2 regions of the Pseudoalteromonas sp. Cn5-37 genome follow, and region 1 is predicted to be linked to the other one. Evidence: predicted binding sites of a transcription regulator. Region 1 holds the regulator's gene; the other holds the start of a gene.

Region 1 (3,161 bases):
CGTAAGACACTTTAAAAAGGTTCATCTAAGTGGCTGTATCTTCACTAAATTGGATGAATCTTTAAGTTTAGGTGAGATTATTAGTATAGCGATTCAAAATCGCCTGCCAATAGGGTATCTTACTAACGGTCAGCGTGTTCCTGAAGATATTCGCGTAGCGAATGCTGAAAAACTAGTGAAAAAAGCTGAACAATTGTATTTAAAACGAGCAAAAGCACAACATTCACGACGTCAAGCAGTAGCGTCGAACACAGTAGGGATGTATGATTAACATAGTATTAGATCAAGCAAGCGGCCTGCGCAAAATGAATCAAAATAATAATAGTGGCGTTAAAGTTATCGCTGTGACTGGCGGTAAAGGTGGAGTGGGTAAAACCAATGTTTCACTCAACACCGCAATCGCATTAGGGCAGCAAGGAAATCGTGTATTAGTACTAGATGCCGATTTAGGTTTGGCAAACTGTGACGTGATGCTTGGCCTTCGTGTTGAACGTAACTTATCTCATGTTTTGTCAGGCGAGTGTGAGCTTGACGAAATTCTCGTTGAAGGTCCTGCAGGTATAAAAATTGTACCAGCGACGTCTGGTTCGCAAAGCATGGTGGAATTAACACCATCTGAGCATGCAGGCCTTATCCGCGCTTTTAGTGAGTTAAACACCGAGTTTGATATTTTAATTGTCGATACCGCTGCAGGTATTTCTGACATGGTATTAAGCTTTTCTCGTGCAGCCCAAGATGTTGTTGTGGTTGTATGCGATGAACCTACCTCAATTACCGATGCTTATGCGCTTATAAAAGTGCTTAGCCGTGAGCATGGCGTATATAAATTTAAAATTGTTGCCAATATGGTGCGCAGTTTGCGTGAAGGGCAAGAATTATTTGCTAAACTTTCAAAAGTAACGGATCGCTTTTTAGACGTTTCAATGGAGTTGGTAGCTACCATTCCTTATGACGAGAACATGCGTAAATCTACGCGACGTCAAAAGGTGATTGTTGAATTATTTCCAAACTCACCAGCTGCGGTGGCGTTTAAAACATTAGCAACAAAAGCAGTTAAGTGGCCGATCCCTAATCAACCTTCTGGCCATTTAGAATTTTTCATTGAAAAACTAGTAAACGGCTAACTATGACAACATCGGTGAATAAAGCGATGGGATATCAATCAGCACAAAACTTAAATGCGATTGTTGAAAAACATGCCTCTTTAGTTAAAAAAGTGGCGTGCCATCTAATTGCTCGTTTACCTGCCAGTGTCCAACTCGATGATTTAATTCAATCAGGCATGATAGGCCTAATTGAAGCATCAAAAAACTTTGATGCTAGCAAAGGGGCTAGTTTCGAAACTTTCGCTGGAATTCGTATTCGTGGTGCGATGTTAGACGAAATTCGTAGAGGTGACTGGGCACCACGCTCAGTTCACCGAAATGCTCGCCTTGTGGCTGAAACCATTTCCGAATTAGAAAGCACGCTAAATCGTGAACCTAAAGATACAGAAGTCGCTGAAAAACTTGATATAACGCTCGATGAGTACCATCATATTCTACATGATGTAAATTCTAGTAAAGTATTAGGTATAGAGGACTTAGGCGTTGATGAAGACGTCATTACACCTGTAGGTCAGGATTTAGGACTAGACAAACCGTTTAATAACGTTAAAAATGAGCGGTTTAACCAGTCTCTATTAACGGCTATCCAATCGTTACCAGAAAGAGATGCACTTGTTTTGTCTTTGTACTACAACGACGAAATGAACTTAAAAGAAATAGGACACATACTCGATGTTAGTGAATCGCGTGTGAGTCAGATACATGGTCAGGCGATGATTAAGCTCAAAGCAAAAATCAATGACTGGATTAATTAGTAGTAAGTAAATATAGGTTCAAACCTCACCGGAGGATGTTTTGGATAAAAACATGAAAATTCTTGTTGTTGATGATTTTTCTACAATGAGACGTATCATTAAAAATCTATTAAGGGATTTAGGTTTTACCAATGTGCAGGAAGCTGACGATGGGTCAACAGCATTGCCAATGCTACAAAATCAAGAATTTGATTTTGTTGTAACAGATTGGAACATGCCAGGTATGCAAGGCATTGATTTGTTAAGAGCAATTCGTGCTGATGATAGCCTTAAGCATATTCCTGTATTAATGGTGACAGCTGAAGCGAAAAAAGAACAAATTGTTGCTGCTGCTCAAGCGGGTGTTAATGGCTATATCGTTAAACCATTCACTGCTGCGACACTTAAAACCAAATTGGAAAAAGTGTTTGAACGTTTAGGTTAATCTAAGGGGAGAGGCTTATGTCAGCACTAGCTGCGCCTCAAATAAGTTTAGAGCAAGCTCGTCAACTTGTTGAGTTTCTTGAAAATGGTGAACAAGAAAAAGCTGATCAGCTGATACTTGAAACAGCATCAAAAGAACAATCAGAGCTGTTTGCTGAAATCGGTAAACTGACGCGACAATTACATGAAGCGCTAAAAAACTTTGATCTAGATACTCGTCTTTCAGATTTAACTACCGATGCGATCCCAGACGCTAAGCAGCGCTTAAATTATGTTATGGAAATGACAGAAAGCGCCGCTAACAAAACCATGGATGCAGTTGAAGCTAGTTTACCTATAGCGCAACAACTTGCAGATGAAATAGCGACGATAAAACCAACGTGGGATCGTTTAATGAGCCGAGAAATAGAGCTCGGTGAGTTTAAAAAGCTATGTCATAGCTTAGATAATTTTATGAATAACTCGCATACTAAAACCGATGAGCTACAGGGCTTGATGACCAATGTGCTGATGGCACAGGACTATCAAGATTTGACGGGGCAAGTAATCCGTCGCGTCATTGAGTTAGTGCGAGAAGTAGAAGACAGTTTAATTAATCTCTTAACTGTGTTTGGCAGTCAAGAAGATGGTCATCAACAACAAGAAAAACAGGCCATAGAAAAAGCACCTGCAACAAGTGATACACTAGCAGGTCCTGAAGGGCCGATTATTGATAAAGACTCTCGTGATGATGTTGTCTCAGGACAAGATGAAGTCGATGATCTATTATCAAGTCTGGGCTTCTAAGAGGAGAGTAGCTGCATGAGCTTTGAAGTCGATGAAGATATTTTACAGGATTTCCTTGTTGAGGCAGGAGAAATCTTAGAGCTTTTGTCAG
Region 2 (3,161 bases), on a different contig from region 1:
TATTAGTATAAAGCTCATTCGATACTTGGAAGTCATCAGTGTGACCTGACACGGTTATTTCACCCGGCACATCTTTTAACAGCGTAGCAATATCACGAATAATAGGTTTAAATTTTGGCTGTAAAAAAGCACTACCCGATGGGAATGAACCATTCTCACGAATGCGAATAATAATTTGCTGGCCTAATGACTCGAGCTCAATCGCACCATCCATAATTTGCTGTTCTAGTTGCTGAGCAATTTTCTTCACAAGTTCATTTGTTTGTTCTTGATCAGCCGCAGAAATTGACTGTTCTAAAGCTTGTTGCTGAGCCGTACTTTGCGATTCACCACCACGTTTATTACCGCGCTGTTCTTGTCGACCACCGGCGGAGCTTTCGTCGCCAGCCTGAAACTCAAGCATTTGTTGTGTCATCTCAACGGTTTGTTGCTGAATCGTTTCAATAGGTGTTGGCTCAGGTTTGCCTGGAGTAAACTCCATGGCAATAACAGAGGTTCCTTTTGGAATATCTTTTACTTCAATTTTATTTTGTACACCAAAAGCAAACTTCATAGAGCCAGCAATTTGCTTAAACTTCAGCACGTCCATTTCAGAGAAAGCAAGCAAGAGTACAAAGAAGCACATTAATAATGACATTAAATCCGCGAAGGTACCCATCCATGCAGGCAAGCCTGGTGGAGGACATTTGCACTCTTCATCTGACATGCTCTACTCCTCGGTATCAACTTTACGTTTTGATTCGGCTAAGTAGTTTTTCAAAATACCTTCAATTACTTTCGGGTTCTGACCGTCTTGAATACCTAGCACCGCGTCAAGAATTAAGCGTTGATTGAGGGCTTCTTCGTCTTTACGCAGTTCTAGTTTTACCTGAATTGGAATAGCGACAACATTTGCTAAGAAAGCACCATAGAGAGTTGTTAAAAGGGCAACTGCCATTGCTGGGCCGATTGCCTTTGGGTCATCCATGTTTGATAACATAGCAACCAGACCGATTAGCGTACCGATCATACCCATTGCAGGAGCAATATCGGCAAGTGATTTGAATAAACCAGCACCGAGTTCATGACGGTTAGCAGTAAGAGAAATATCTTTTTGCAGCGTGGCGCGAACGACATCAGCATCATGACCATCCACTAACATATCGACCCCTTTACGCATAAAACCGTTGGGGATTTCAGCTTCTTCTAATGCTAAGAAGCCACCTTTACGTGCAGAATCAGCTAATTCTACTGCTTTTTCAATTAATTCTTCCGGAGATTCGATTTTGAACATAAAAGCTTTTGCTGCCACTTTACCTATGCCCAAAAATTGCCCCATGGTGAAATTTGATAATACAATAAAAATCGAACCACCAAATACAATGACCACCGAAGGCGTGTTGTAAAACATTGCAACTTGGCCATCACTACTTAACACCATCGACATAGCAATTAAGCCTATGGCACCAAGAATACCTATTATGGTTGCTAAATCCACATACCCCTCCAGAGGAACAATTACACGATACACTCAAGTATCAAATTTTTATTATTAACTGCTTATCGGCAAGCAGTTGAAATACTTAAATCATTAAATGAATTAATTTTATTTTAATGTAAGATTTTTAAGCTACAAGTTTAAGCTGTATTTAAAATCGTAAAAATAGCATACTAAAAATGAATTATGCGTAAAAAAACACATCATTCTTTGACCTAGTTTAGCATTCCCCCTAAAATTGGCCTCACTTTCTAACAGCTATCGAGGCCACAATGGCAACAAAGAAACCAGAAAACTTAAGCTTTGAAGAAGCACTGGATGAATTATCTCAAATTGTTGCACAAATGGAGCAAGGTGAATTGTCACTGGAACAATCACTAAAACAATTTGAACGCGGCATTGCGCTAGCAAACGCTTCGTCTGGTAAGTTACAACAAGCCGAACAAAAAGTTGCCATTTTAATGGGTAACGATAGCCAAGCGCCTCTTAGCAATTTTGATTCAAACTTGGACTAATTAAGTGCAATTAAAAGAACAATTACAACGCGCTCGTGAAGACGTTGAAGCACATTTAAATCGCTATTTTGAACAGCCACTTAATACCGAAAAAAACATCAAAGAAGCCACCCACTACGGTGTTCTAAATGGTGGTAAACGCTTACGTCCTTACCTTGTATATGCAACGGGCCGGATGATGGGCGCGGACAAGGCCGATCTTGATATTCTTGCCGCCGCTATTGAGTGTATTCATAGCTATTCTTTAGTTCATGATGACTTACCAGCAATGGATGATGATGACTTAAGACGTGGCCGCCCTACCTGTCATATTGTCTATGGCGAAGCACAAGCCATACTCGCAGGTGATGCCTTACAAACACTGGCATTTGATTTAATTGCCAATCATCAATTTGCTGTTTCTGCGAGCCAGCAAGTAAAAATGATTGCCTCATTAAGCAAAGCCTCAGGTATTGAAGGTATGGTAGGTGGGCAAGCACTGGATATTGAAGCGACCGATAAAGAAATTACAGTTGCTCAGCTAGAGCGCATTCATCAGCTAAAAACGGGTGCCTTGCTTAATTGTGCAATTACACTCGGTGCATTGAGTGCAAAAAGCTGTGATGAACATACACTCGCGCAATTAAACCTATTCGGTCAAGCAATTGGGCTGGCCTTTCAGGTACAAGACGATATCCTTGATGTAGAAGCTGATACTGAAACATTAGGTAAGCCACAGGGTTCCGATGTTGCTGCAAACAAAGCAACCTACCCTGCTTTATTAGGGATGGCAGGCGCAAAGCAAAAAGCACAAGATTTGCTGGCTCAAGCCCATCAAGCTCTTGAGGCTATTGATTACGACACCAGCGAATTGGCGAGTCTTGCAAGCTATATTGTTGAACGCAATTATTAATACCTAAAAAGAAAGACAAAATAACTAAAAAATCGGAGCGGCAATGGGCTATAATGCACTCTGGTTAGCGAAGGATGTATAAAAAATCATGACACTTGATAGTAGCAAGTATCCATTATTAAGTTTGGTTGACGAACCAGCACAACTGCGTGATTTAGCGCAAGACAAGTTACCTGCGTTTAGTAAAGAGTTACGCGAATACCTACTTAACTCAGTTTCGCAAAGTAGTGGTCATCTAGCATCAGGTTTAGGCACTGTTGAGTTAACAGTTGCACTG

Evidence for each region. Region 1 encodes FliA, which starts transcription of late flagellar genes. Its sites were predicted from a motif close to CTAAAGNTNNNNNNNNNNNNGCCGATA; they were not measured.
Region 2: a site for FliA is predicted at 1,541-1,567, ahead of pomA (flagellar motor protein PomA). Genes of this name have one in related genera too.

Annotation. Positions count from the first base shown of each region.
Region 1 is NZ_JAKGBA010000007.1:118,927-122,087, reverse strand. Features, by position in the region: gene flhF (flagellar biosynthesis protein FlhF) at 1-271, shown strand, start outside; gene L1266_RS11285 (MinD/ParA family ATP-binding protein) at 264-1,124, shown strand; gene L1266_RS11280 (RNA polymerase sigma factor FliA) at 1,151-1,861, shown strand; gene cheY (chemotaxis response regulator CheY) at 1,902-2,285, shown strand; gene L1266_RS11270 (protein phosphatase CheZ) at 2,303-3,070, shown strand; gene L1266_RS11265 (chemotaxis protein CheA) at 3,086-3,161, shown strand, end outside.
Region 2 is NZ_JAKGBA010000003.1:6,232-9,392, forward strand. Features, by position in the region: gene L1266_RS06650 (flagellar motor protein MotB) at 1-706, opposite strand, end outside; gene pomA (flagellar motor protein PomA) at 710-1,477, opposite strand; gene xseB (exodeoxyribonuclease VII small subunit) at 1,750-1,992, shown strand; gene ispA ((2E,6E)-farnesyl diphosphate synthase) at 1,997-2,884, shown strand; gene dxs (1-deoxy-D-xylulose-5-phosphate synthase) at 2,973-3,161, shown strand, end outside.